Regions from separate parts of the Serratia sp. HNCC26DJ206 genome, predicted to be linked through region 1. Evidence: predicted binding sites of a transcription regulator. Region 1 holds the regulator's gene; the other holds the start of a gene.

Region 1 (6,822 bases):
TTGCCAAACTGTTTTGAGGTGACCGCCTGGAGCGAACGCAACGGTGAGCGGGATGAGATTATGGGTATTCGCCACCGGACGCTGGCGCTGGAAGGGGTACAATTCCACCCAGAAAGCATCCTGAGCGAACAAGGCCATCAATTGTTGAATAATTTCCTTAAAAATTAGCAGGTTAGGATTTTTTTTGCCGCTATTGGTGATTTTGGTTTGCCCTTGATTGATTTTTTATGCATATTTTGTGACTATATTTTCAATTATTCGCAACAATAATACTGAGCCAATTTCAGGATGGAGCCCATAATGACGGAAAAAATCGCAGTCGACCGCAGCACCTTTGATCAGGTTATCCTACCTATTTATGCACCGGCTCAATTTGTGCCGGTGAAGGGCAAGGGCAGCCGCGTATGGGATCAGCAGGGAAAAGAGTATATCGATTTCTCTGGCGGTATTGCCGTTACCGCGCTGGGGCACTGCCATCCTGCTCTGGTTGCCGCGTTGAAACAGCAGGGTGAAACCCTGTGGCATACCAGTAACGTCTTCACCAATGAACCGGCGCTGCGTTTGGCGACCAAGCTGATCAACGCCACGTTTGCCGATCGGGTGTTCTTCGCCAACTCGGGGGCGGAGGCTAACGAAGCCGCGTTCAAGCTGGCGCGCCATTATGCCATCAGCCGCCACAGCCCTTACAAAACCAAGATTATCGCGTTCAATAACGCTTTCCATGGGCGCACGCTGTTCACGGTTTCCGTCGGCGGCCAGGCGAAATACTCCGACGGTTTTGGGCCAAAACCGGCCGATATCGTGCATGTGCCGTTTAACGATCTGGCGGCGGTGAAAGCGGTGATGGACGATCACACCTGCGCCGTGGTGATGGAGCCGATCCAAGGCGAGGGCGGGATTACCTCCGCAGATGCGGCGTTCCTGCAAGGGGTGCGTGAACTGTGCGACAAACATCAGGCGCTGCTGGTGTTTGATGAGGTGCAAAGCGGCATGGGCCGCAGTGGCAAGCTGTTTACCTATATGCACTACGGCATTACGCCGGACATCCTCACCACCGCTAAAGCGTTGGGCGGCGGCTTTCCGGTGAGCGCAATGCTGACCACGGAAGAGATCGCCTCGGTGATGCATGTGGGCACCCACGGAACGACCTATGGCGGCAACCCGCTGGCCTGTGCGGTAGCCGAAGCGGCGCTGGACGTGATCAATACGCCAGAAGTGTTGAGCGGCATTGAGCAGCGCCATAAGCTGTATGTGCAGGCATTGCAGAAGATTGGTGAGAAGTACTCAGTTTTCAGCGATATTCGCGGCATGGGGTTGCTGATCGGCGCAGAGTTGACGCCGGAGTATCACGGCAAAGCGCGGGACTTCCTGACCGCGGCGGCAGCACGGGGCTTGATGATCCTCAACGCCGGGCCAAACGTGATTCGCTTGGCACCTTCGCTGGTGGTGGAATTGCAGGATATCGAAGAAGGTATGGCGCTGTTCGAATTGGCGGTACAGTATGTGATTAGCGCTTAAGTCATTTGCAGGGGTGTTGGCCCCTGCAACATCAGCCTTCCTGCAGTTTCCGTTTCAGCCAGATACCGTGATGTGGGCGCTGGCGCCAGGCCAGCGACGAAATGGTGTGCATCACGCTCAGGTGCGAAAGAATACGTAGCAGGTGGCGTTCCATCTCGCTTGGCGGCCGATCGTTATGCAGCGTTGGGGGCTGCATAACGATCTTGCTGGTGCTTGGGCCGTCATACTCCAGCCTTTGTTGGCAGCTTTGCAGGGCAATTTCGCAACTTTGCAGATACTCTTTCGCCATCTCTGGCGTTAAGGTGTCGTGCTCGCGCGCCAGAATGGTCAGCGCATTCAGATGCTCAACAATAAACTGGCTGTGCGTGATCCATAAGCGCATATCCGCCAGATAATCTGACTCAAACCCTGGTTCCTGCATCGCCTGATTAAGCGAGGTGAACAGCGCATTATGTGCCTGATTGACCTGCATTCGTGCGTAGGCCAGCGTAGCAGGATCCGCCTCCTGTTCTTGCAGCAGCAGGCGTAATGCCGTTTGATCCTGCTCCAGCGCCTGATGGGCGTTCTTACGCAGCAGACCGCTCTGCCATTGCGGCCACAGCCAGATACTCCCGCCAAACACCAGCACGCAGCCAATCAGCGTATCAAGCAGGCGCGGTACCAGAAAATGGGTGCCGTTAAGCGCCAACAATTGCAGGGTATACACCGCGGTGACGGTAAACCCCATCACCGCCAGCCCATAGTTTTTGCGCAAGATCAGGTAGGCAGCCAGCGTGATCGCCAGCATGATGCTCAGCGTCAGGTGCTCCGGCAGTTGCAGTTGCAAGAGTCCGGCGGCGATCGCTAACCCGGCCAGCGTGCCGAGGGCACGATGTTGGATCCTGACGCGCGTGGCGTTATAGCCGTTCTGGCTGACCAGCATAATGGTCAGCAGGATCCAATAGGGCTTCGGCAGGTTGAAAATCATACCCAGACTGCTACCCACCGCCAGTATGATGCCCAGCCGGGCGGCATTGCGCAGGGCGTTGGACTTCAACGACAGGTAGCTCACCACGGCGGGCCAGAACGGCAACCGCGCCTGGTTGGCCATCAGATCGCGCTGATACAGCGGGCGTTGGCTGCGTAACAGGCGGGCGATGCGGCTGAAGTGGTAAAAACAGAACTGGCCAACCGGGTTCTCGGCATGCTGCGTAGCCACCTTTTCCAGCGCCGCCAGCTCATTCTTCATACTGAAACGCGCTGAACGCCGGTGATAGAGAATATCGTTGGCCACGATGCGCAAACGCCCGGCGATCACTTGAGCGTTGCGGCGGATAATCGCTTCGGCCTGGCTCTGTTCCACCAGTTTTTGCACTTCTTCTGGCTGATGCAGGCTGACGGTAATGTGTTCCTGCAGATCGAGTGCCACCTGGAAAGTGCGTTGCAGGCGTTTTTGCTCTTGGTTATTGGCATGGGGCAGGAAGTTTAACTGCTGATATAACAGGCTGATCAGATCCATCACTTTCTGCTGGCGTTGCAGCAGCGGCGGCAGTGCGGTTTCTGGATCGATGTGCTGGGTCAGCAGCGAATATTTGGCTTCGAAATAGTCTGCCAACTGGATATAGAGCTGGCTCAGGGATTCGCGCATCGGTTGCTCTTTCCACAGTTTGAACCAGAACCAGGTGAACAGCCCGTACCAGGCGGTGCCGACCAGATACAGCAGCGGCGCATGCCAGATCGGCACGTGTCCGGCCATGCTGAGAGAAAAGATGGCAGCGACCAGCGCGGCGGGCAGCAGACGTGCGTGCAGCGGGCTGATTTCACCGCTGACGCCCAGCAACAGCGCCATCGCCAGCATCAGTAAGGGTAACGGGATATGCCACAGCAGCGCCTGTTGCAGCAGCAAACTGCTGAGAGCAAACAGGGAACCGCCAACGGCCAGACGTTTGAAAAAGCGTTTGTGCGGCGTATCCAACCCGGCGATGTTGCAGCAGGCAGGTACCAGAGAGAACAGCAGGCCGAGTTGCAGGTTGCCCATCAGCAGGAAGAAAACCACCGGCAGGCACAGCACCAGCGTTTGCCGCAGTGCATAGTTGACTTCCGGGTGGTAGATCAGGCGCCGCCACATGATGAATGGGGGAAGTTAAAAAAAACGGCGTATCGCTACGCCGTTTCTTCAATAATTAACGCGTGCCGTAAACGACAATAGTTTTGCCGTGGGCAGAAATCAGGTTTTGATCTTCGAGCATTTTCAGAATACGACCGACGGTTTCACGTGAGCAACCGACGATTTGACCAATTTCCTGGCGGGTAATCTTGATTTGCATGCCATCCGGGTGAGTCATGGCGTCGGGCTGTTTTGCCAGGTTCAGCAGGGTTTGTGCAATGCGGCCGGTAACGTCAAGGAAGGCGAGGTTACCCACTTTCTCTGAGGTGATTTGCAGGCGGTTTGCCATCTGCGCAGACAGGCGCATCAGGATATCCGGGTTAACCTGAATCAACTGGCGGAATTTCTTATAGGAAATTTCAGCCACTTCACAGGCTGTTTTCGCTCTAACCCAGGCACTGCGCTCCTGGCCTTCTTCAAATAATCCAAGCTCGCCGATGAAATCCCCCTGGTTGAGGTAGGACAGAATCATCTCTTTGCCTTCTTCATCCTTGATCAGCACCGCCACGGAGCCTTTCACGATGTAGTAGAGCGTTTCGGCCTTTTCACCTTGGTGAATCAGCGTACTCTTTGATGGATATTTGTGGATATGGCAATGAGACAGGAACCATTCGAGAGTCGGGTCTGTTTGCGGTTTGCCGAGAACCATTCGCTGTTATCCTCTGTTGTTATCGCTGCCTTGTATCACAGGGGTCAGAGTTCCCTGTAAAACGTGCTTATAGCCCGGTGTTTTATAGAGTGGCTATCAACAGGTTTTGAGGCATGTTATAGAAATACGCTTGTACCCTAGCATATTAACTTGCGCCAAGTGCTGCAAGCTACATTCTGTTAACATACCAATATAGGGTCCTTTCCTCGGACATTCCCTGAAATCGGTGACCTGGAAAGAGTTCTTGCGGCTCTGTTTGTAGCACAGAGTGAGGCGGGTGTCTTGTGTTGTCTCGCTTCAGTATGATTAGCATCAGGTTCCGTTGCCAGTTTCTATGCGAAAGCGTACCCTGATTTTGAGAAATTAACTGGAGTGTACAAAATGCAGGCAAGAGTTAAGTGGGTAGAAGGACTGACATTCTTGGGCGAGTCTGCGTCCGGCCATCAGGTATTAATGGACGGTAACGCGGGCGATAAAGCGCCAAGCCCGATGGAAATGGTCTTAATGTCGGTTGGCGGTTGTAGCGCCATTGATGTGATGTCGATTCTACTGAAGGGCCGTAACGATGTCCGTGACTGCGAGGTAAAACTGACCTCGGAGCGCCGTGAAGAAGCACCGCGTCTGTTTACCCATATCAACCTGCATTTTATCGTCACCGGCAAAGGGCTGAGCGACAAGATTGTTGAGCGTGCGGTTAACCTGTCTGCCGAGAAGTATTGCTCGGTCTCGCTGATGCTGAGCAAAGCTGCCAGCGTCACCCACAGCTTTGAAATCTGTGAAGTGGCCTGAAGCTACCAGCGGTAACTGTGGCAGTGGTTGCTCAATAAATGCAGAAATCGCCGCGCCGTGATGGTTAGCGGCGATTTTTGTAAGTGCAGCACACAGTACTGCGCCTGCGGCAGGTTGTCGATCGGCAACGTCACCAGTTTTTGCTGCAAATGGAAAGGCGTGTTCATCGCCCGCGCAACAATGGTCAAATAATCCGCCTCCAACACCATATTCAATCCACATACCGCCGAATCTGAACGAATGGGCTTATTGGTTAATTGCTGATAAAAGCTGCCGAGCACCGTTTGCAGTTGCTGGTAATAACCCATGTCGGTTTCTGGCAGCAGCCATTTGGCTCCGTGCAGTTGATCCAGTGATGTTGCCTGTGCCAGAGGGTGTCCTCGGCGCGCAATAATGCAAAACGGGGCTTTGAACAGCGGGGTACAGATCAAGTCTTGCAATGGCATGTCCGGGATCACCGTGCCGATGGCCAAATCCAACAGGCCCGTGTGCAACGCTGGCAACAGCGTGGAGATCTGTGCCTCACGGATCAGCAGATTGGCCTGCGGGGCGGAGGCCTTGAAGAGATCGACCAGTTCTGGGAGTACCGTCACGGCCAGTAGCGAGGAACAACCGATCGCCACGCTGCCCTGCGAATGCTGGTTCAACTGTTGGATCTCCTCGGTGGCGCGCTGTAATTCCTCAATCACTAATTGCATTCGCACAGCAAAAGTATGGCCGGTTTCGGTCAGCGTCATCCCCTTGCTGCTGCGCACGATCAACTGGGTTTTCAGCGTCTGTTCCAGTTCTTGGATAGAGCGGCTGACCGCCGGTTGAGACTGTGCCAAGGCGCGCGCAGCGCCACGAATACTGCCGCAGCGTATCACTTGCTGAAAGGCTTTTAGCTGCTGCAACTTTGGTAATTGGCGCATTTATGCCCCTCCTTCATCGCTTAAAACGATAATTTCACTTTGCCCACAGAAGGAATATCGGCGATGAGAAATCATTCATTAATGATTTTTTGTCGTTGGTGAGGGAGTGGCTGGTGCAGGATGACAGAGGGGGAAGCGCGGTGATTGGCCGCGCCCAAAAGAGTTATTCGATTTTTTTGCCTTCGAGCAGCCGTTGCACCAACGGTGCCATGATCAGCTCCATCGCCAGCCCCATTTTGCCGCCCGGCACCACCAGCGTATTGATGTGCGAGATAAACGAGCCTTGCAGCATGGCCAGCAGATAAGGGTAATCAATCTGATCCAGGCCGCGGAAGTGGATCACCACAAAGCTTTCATCCAGCGAGGGGATGGCTTTGGCGGCAAACGGATTGGAGGTATCGACCGTCGGTACCCGTTGGAAGTTGATATGGGTACGCGAGAACTGCGGTGTGATGTAGCTGATGTAATCTTCCATCGAACGTACGACGGAGTCCATCACCGCTTCACGCGAATGGCCGCGCTCGCCGGTATCGCGGACCAATTTCTGGATCCATTCCAGGTTGACGATCGGCACCACACCCACCAGCAGATCGACATGCTTGGCGACATCGACCTTATCGGCAACCACGCCGCCGTGCAGCCCTTCGTAGAACAACACATCGGTGGGGGCTGGCAGCGGCTCCCACGGCGTGAAGGTGCCCGGTACCTGATCGTAGGGTACGGCTTCATCGTAGGTGTGCAGATATTTGCGCGAGCGACCAGTGCCATTTTCGCCGTACTGGATAAAGCTTTGTTCCAGCAGGCCGAAG
Region 2 (6,822 bases), on a different contig from region 1:
TTCCGCGGCAACATCCAGCAGATCCCATCGATGTATTCGGCGCTGAAATATCAGGGTAAGAAGCTGTATGAATATGCGCGCCAGGGGATCGAAGTCCCGCGTGAAGCGCGCAACATCACCGTCTACGAACTGCAATTTATCCGCAGGGAAGGGGATGAGTTGGAGCTGGAAATCCACTGTTCGAAAGGTACCTACATCCGCACCATCACCGACGATCTCGGCGAGTTGCTGGGTTGTGGTGCGCATGTGATTTATCTGCGCCGTTTGCAGGTGGCGAAGTATCCGATCGCTCGAATGGTCACATTGGAACAGCTGCATGCCTTGGTGGCACAGGCCGAGGAGCAGGGGATCGCTGCAAGCGAACTGCTCGATCCGCTGTTGATGCCGATGGACAGCCCGGCGGAAGACTTCCCTGAAGTGAATCTGCTACCAGCGGTGGCCGGTTACGTCAAACAGGGGCAGCCGGTACAGGTTGCGGGCGCGCCAGCCTCAGGATTGGTACGCATCACGGAAGGTGCAGAGCGTAAATTTATCGGTATTGGCGAAATTGCTGACGATGGGCGAGTCGCGCCGCGGCGCCTGGTAGTTGAGTATTTCGACTGATCGCCTTGCCCTGCGTACCTCCCCGATCGCTTGAAGGATGGCAGGGATAAGAGTAGAATGGCGCAGCTTATGCATTGGGTTGCTGAATTAGAGATCGGCGCCCGTATTTATTATCTATAATCTGGAGTATGACAATGTCTCTAAGTGTTGAAGCTAAAGCTAAAATCGTAGCTGATTTTGGTCGTGGTACTAACGACAGTGGTTCTAGCGAAGTTCAGGTTGCCCTGCTGACTGCGCAAATCAACCATCTGCAAGGCCACTTCTCAGAGCACAAAAAAGATCACCACAGCCGTCGTGGTCTGCTGCGTATGGTTTCTCAGCGTCGTAAGCTGCTGGACTACCTGAAGCGTAAAGATGTAGCACGTTATACCAGCCTGATCGAGCGTCTGGGTCTGCGTCGCTAATCGAGCAAGTTTCAGTGGAAAGGGGCCTAATTTGGCCCCTTTCTTCTAGGAAGCATAGGTAAATCAGGTTAATGTATTACTAGGACCTTCCGTTACAGAGGTTCGCGCGGCTAATGAGAGGCTTTATCTCAGGCTGAGATAAGGGTTGTCATTAGTCGCGAGGATGTAATGTGAAGGCAAGTTGAGTCACTGGCGTGTCGAGTCGTCATTACGATTGCGCGCCGTCAATTAAGGATTAAATTTTGCTGACACCGATCATTCGCAAATTCCAGTATGGCCAACATACCGTCACTATTGAGACCGGTATGATGGCACGTCAGGCCACTGCCGCCGTTATGGTGAGCATGGATGACACCGCAGTATTCGTGACTGTTGTAGGCCAGAAAAAAGCCAAACCCGGCCAGAGCTTCTTCCCGCTGACCGTTAACTATCAGGAGCGTACTTACGCTGCTGGCCGTATCCCAGGCAGCTTCTTCCGCCGTGAAGGCCGTCCGAGCGAAGGCGAAACCCTGACCTCCCGTCTGATTGACCGCCCGATCCGCCCACTGTTCCCAGACAGCTTCCTGAACGAAGTGCAAGTGATCGCCACCGTGGTGTCCGTTAACCCGCAGGTTAACCCAGACATCGTTGCGATGATCGGCGCTTCCGCAGCCCTGAGCCTGTCCGGTATTCCGTTCAATGGCCCAATTGGTTCCGCGCGCGTGGGTTACATCAACGATCAGTATGTGCTGAACCCAACCACTGACGAGCTGAAAGAAAGCCGTCTGGATCTGGTGGTTGCCGGTACTGCCGGTGCCGTGCTGATGGTGGAATCTGAAGCTGACGTGTTGAGCGAAGATCAGATGCTGGGTGCAGTGGTGTTTGGTCATGACCAGCAGCAAGTGGTTATCGAAAACATCAACGCTCTGGTGGCTGAAGCGGGCAAACCGAAGTGGGATTGGCAGGCGCCTGCGGTCAACGAAGTGCTGCATGCGCGCGTGGCTGAACTGGCAGAAGGCCGTCTGGGTGATGCTTACCACATCACCGAGAAACAAGAGCGTTATGCTCAGGTTGACGCGATCAAAGACAGCGTAGTGGAAACTCTGCTGGCACAAGACGAAACGCTGGATGCCTCAGAGATTCAAGACATCCTGGGTAACGTTGAGAAAAACGTGGTACGTAGCCGCGTGCTGCGTGGCGAGCCGCGTATCGATGGCCGTGAAAAAGACATGATCCGTGGTCTGGATGTGCGCACCGGCGTGCTGCCGCGTACTCATGGTTCAGCCCTGTTCACCCGTGGTGAAACTCAGGCGCTGGTTACCGCCACTCTGGGTACTGCGCGTGACGCACAGAACATCGATGAACTGATGGGCGAGAAGACCGATAACTTCCTGTTCCACTACAACTTCCCTCCGTACTCCGTGGGTGAAACCGGTATGGTAGGTTCACCTAAGCGTCGCGAAATCGGTCACGGCCGCCTGGCGAAACGCGGTGTCTTGGCGATGATGCCTAAACCAGAAGATTTCCCGTACACCGTGCGTGTGGTGTCTGAAATCACTGAATCCAATGGTTCTTCTTCCATGGCTTCGGTTTGTGGGGCTTCTCTGGCGCTGATGGATGCTGGTGTGCCAATCAAGGCTGCGGTTGCGGGTATCGCGATGGGCCTGGTGAAAGAGCAAGACAACTTTGTGGTGCTGTCTGACATTCTGGGTGACGAAGATCACCTGGGTGACATGGACTTCAAAGTGGCCGGTAGCCGTGCAGGTATCACCGCGCTGCAGATGGATATCAAAATTGAAGGTATCACCCGCGAAATCATGCAGGTGGCTCTGAACCAGGCCAAGGGTGCGCGCTTGCACATTCTGGGCGTGATGGAACAGGCAATCAGCACACCGCGTGGCGATATCTCTGAGTTTGCACCGCGTATCCATACCATCCGTATCAATCCAGACAAGATCAAAGATGTGATTGGTAAAGGCGGTTCTGTCATTCGTGCGTTGACCGAAGAGACCGGCACTACCATTGAAATTGAAGATGATGGTACAGTGAAAATTGCTGCTACCGACAACGAGAAAGCGAAATTTGCTATTCGTCGCATCGAAGAGATCACCGCTGAGATCGAAGTTGGCCGTGTGTATCAGGGTAAAGTGACCCGTATCGTTGATTTCGGTGCCTTCGTGGCCATCGGCGGCGGTAAAGAAGGTCTGGTACATATCTCTCAAATCGCTGACAAGCGCGTTGAGAAAGTGACCGACTATCTGCAGATGGGCCAGGAAGTGCCGGTTAAGGTACTGGAAGTTGATCGCCAGGGCCGTGTGCGCCTGAGCATCAAAGAAGCGACAGCGCCAGAAACCGCTGCCGCACCGGTTCCTGAAGCAGAGTAACTGTATCATAAGTTTTACAGCTCCCCGCCGTGGGGTTGGGAGCTGTTCTTATCACGTGGGTAGGATGTCCGCGTATTAGCAAGCGGAGGACAGGACGTTCATCCAATGTTTGTCTTCGGGAGTGGGAAATGAAGCCTTTCTTGCGCTGGTGTTATGTTGCGACAGCACTCATGCTGGCAGGATGCAGCAACCATGATTGGCGTAAAGACGAAGTTCTGGCTATCCCGTTGCAGCCAACACTGCAGCAGGAAGTGATCCTGGCGCGCATGGAACAAATACTTGCCAGCCGGGCACTGACGGACGATGAGCGTGCGCAGCTTTTATATGAGCGCGGTGTACTGTATGATAGCCTCGGGCTACGTGCACTGGCGCGCAATGATTTCTCGCAAGCGTTAGCGATACGTCCTGATATGCCGGAAGTTTTCAACTACCTGGGCATTTACTTTACGCAGGCAGGCAATTTTGATGCTGCCTATGAAGCGTTTGATTCTGTACTAGAGCTTGATCCAACTTACAATTACGCGCGTTTAAACCGGGGCATTGCACTGTATTATGGTGGTCGCTTCCCGTTAGCGCAGGATGATCTGCAGGCGTTTTATCAAGACGATCCAAATGATCCCTTCCGTTCGTTGTGGCTTTATCTGGTGGAAAGAGAAATCGATCCCAAGACAGCTACCGTAGCGCTCCAGCAGCGTTATGACAAAGCGAACCGAGGGCAATGGGGATGGAATATTGTCGAATTCTACCTGGGCAAAATCAGCGAAAAAACGCTGATGGAACGCCTCAAGGCAGATGCAACGGATAACACTTCGCTCGCTGAGCATCTCAGTGAAACTGACTTCTATTTAGGTAAGCATTACCTAAGTCTGGGGGACAAGGACACCGCTTCGGCGCTGTTCAAACTGACGGTAGCTAACAACGTTCATAACTTTGTTGAGCACCGCTATGCATTGTTGGAATTGGCGATGTTGAGCCAAGAACAAGACGACCTATCGGAATCGGACCAGCAATAGCTGACGGACACTTATCAGCCTGAATTACATTGGTTTTTTAACCAGAGTAATCGCCTTAACGGGCGAGGGCTTTTTTGTCTGTTTTACAATCTAATTTGAGCCGGTTCACACTTTTCAATGAAAATGACTGAAAATTTTCTCGACGAGTTATGTAGACTGGCTGCCATTATTAATGAGGCACGTGTACATGACTACTGAGTTTGAAACCTCTTTTGCTGACCTGGGGCTGTCTGCTCCAATCATCGCCGCCCTGACCGATCTGGGCTACGAAAAACCATCACCGATCCAGGCAGAGTGTATTCCTCACCTGTTGAACGGTCGCGACGTGCTGGGCATGGCGCAGACCGGGAGCGGTAAAACGGCAGCGTTCTCGTTGCCACTGCTGCACAACCTTGATGCAGCCCTGAAAGCACCACAAATCCTGGTGCTGGCACCGACCCGCGAACTGGCGGTTCAGGTTGCTGAAGCAATGACCGATTTCTCCAAGCACATGCATGGCGTGAACGTGGTGGCACTGTACGGTGGCCAGCGTTATGACGTGCAACTGCGCGCTCTGCGCCAGGGCCCACAGATCGTGGTAGGGACTCCGGGCCGTCTGCTGGATCACCTGAAGCGCGGCACCCTGAACCTCTCCAGCCTGAAAGGCCTGGTGTTGGACGAAGCCGACGAAATGCTGCGCATGGGCTTTATCGAAGACGTAGAAACCATCATGGCGGAGATCCCGGCTGAGCATCAGACCGCGCTGTTCTCTGCCACCATGCCAGAAGCGATTCGCCGTATTACCCGTCGCTTTATGAAAGATCCGCAGGAAGTGCGCATTCAGTCAAGTGTGACTACCCGTCCGGACATCAGCCAGAGCTACTGGACGGTGCACGGCATGCGTAAAAACGAAGCGCTGGTGCGTTTCCTGGAATCAGAAGATTTTGACGCTGCGATCATCTTCGTGCGTACTAAAAATGCCACTCTGGAAGTGGCCGAAGCGCTGGAGCGTAGCGGTTATAACAGTGCTGCACTGAACGGTGACATGAATCAGGCTCTGCGTGAGCAGACTCTGGAGCGCCTGAAAGATGGCCGCCTGGATATTCTGATCGCCACCGACGTGGCGGCCCGTGGTCTGGACGTTGAGCGTATCAGCCTGGTCGTGAACTATGACATCCCTATGGATTCAGAGTCTTACGTTCACCGTATCGGCCGTACTGGCCGTGCTGGCCGTGCTGGCCGCGCGCTGCTGTTCGTGGAAAACCGCGAACGCCGCCTGCTGCGCAACATCGAACGCATCATGAAGCTGACCATTCCAGAAGTTGAGCTGCCAAACGCAGATCTGCTGGGTGAGCGCCGTCTGGCCAAGTTTGCCGCTAAAGTGCAGCAGCAACTGGAAAGCAGCGATCTGGATATGTACCGCGCATTGCTGGCTAAACTGCAACCGGCAGAAGATCTGGATATGGAAACCTTGGCCGCAGCTCTGCTGAAAATGGCCCAGGGCGAACGTCCTCTGATCCTGCCACCGGATCCGGTATTCAAGCCGCGTCAACGCCGTGAGTTCAACGACCGTGACGAGCGTGGCGGCGAGCGTCGTCGTGACGCACGTCCAGACGGTGCACGTTCAGAGAGCCGTGATGGTGCTGAACGTCCACGTCGCGAACGTCGTGACGTTGGTGAAATGCAACTGTACCGCATTGAAGTGGGCCGGGATGATGGTGTAGAAGTTCGTCATATCGTTGGCGCTATCGCTAATGAAGGCGATATCAGCAGCCGTTACATCGGTAACATCAAGCTGTTTGCTTCCCACTCCACCATCGAGCTGCCGAAAGGCATGCCGGGCGAGATCCTGAATCACTTCACTCGCACCCGCATCCTGAACAAGCCGATGAACATGCAACTGCTGGGTGATGCATTGCCACATGAACGCCGTGAGCGTCCTGCTGGTGGTAACGGCGGTGAGCGTCGTGGTGGTGGTGCTCGTCCATTCAATGGCGAGCGCCGTGAAGGGGCTGCTGCTCCGCGTCGTTCTTTCGGTGAGCGTCGCGAAGGTGGTAATGCTGCCAGTGGCGAACGTCGTGGCGGTAAGCCAGCACCGCGCCGTGACGATGCGGCACCTGCTGCACCACGTCGCCGTTTCGGTGATGCATAATTGCTGATTTAACCGCTCGCGGTTAGTCACATCTGAAACCAGCCTTCGGGCTGGTTTTTTTATGCTTGAAATTGCAGTTTATGCCGCTAAATAGCTGTTCCAAATAGTAGATCACCACGAGGGAACTCAGTCCGATTTAAGCGATCTGATCAATCGCTGAATATCCCAAACCACCAACCGGACTGAGTTATGCCGATCATAGCACCAATATCCGATGCCGAAAGGTCTCTGATGCAAAAAACCATACAAAAAACAGACGATAAGAACCATGCTCGAAGACTCACGGCTATGCTGATGCTTCACCGTGG

The links. The regulator CRP, encoded in region 1, controls carbon source genes, mostly activating them, when cyclic AMP is high. The targets are predictions, from matches to a motif close to ATGTGANNNNNNTCACAT.
Region 2: a site for CRP is predicted at 4,477-4,494, ahead of yrbN (protein YrbN). Genes of this name have one in related genera too.

The regions. Positions count from the first base shown of each region.
Region 1 covers NZ_JBXUGP010000034.1:32,337-39,158, forward strand. The annotation lists gene AC2A1E_RS20080 (aminodeoxychorismate synthase component II) at 1-168, shown strand, start outside; gene argD (bifunctional acetylornithine/succinyldiaminopimelate transaminase) at 301-1,518, shown strand; gene AC2A1E_RS20090 (YccS/YhfK family putative transporter) at 1,550-3,625, opposite strand; gene crp (cAMP-activated global transcriptional regulator CRP) at 3,681-4,313, opposite strand; gene AC2A1E_RS20100 (OsmC family protein) at 4,695-5,102, shown strand; gene AC2A1E_RS20105 (LysR substrate-binding domain-containing protein) at 5,105-6,013, opposite strand; gene AC2A1E_RS20110 (phosphoribulokinase) at 6,177-6,822, opposite strand, start outside.
Region 2 covers NZ_JBXUGP010000029.1:16,058-22,879, forward strand. The annotation lists gene truB (tRNA pseudouridine(55) synthase TruB) at 1-603, shown strand, start outside; gene rpsO (30S ribosomal protein S15) at 738-1,007, shown strand; gene pnp (polyribonucleotide nucleotidyltransferase) at 1,250-3,370, shown strand; gene nlpI (lipoprotein NlpI) at 3,499-4,383, shown strand; gene yrbN (protein YrbN) at 4,507-4,581, shown strand; gene AC2A1E_RS18660 (DEAD/DEAH family ATP-dependent RNA helicase) at 4,571-6,514, shown strand; gene AC2A1E_RS18665 (IS630 family transposase) at 6,704-6,822, shown strand, end outside.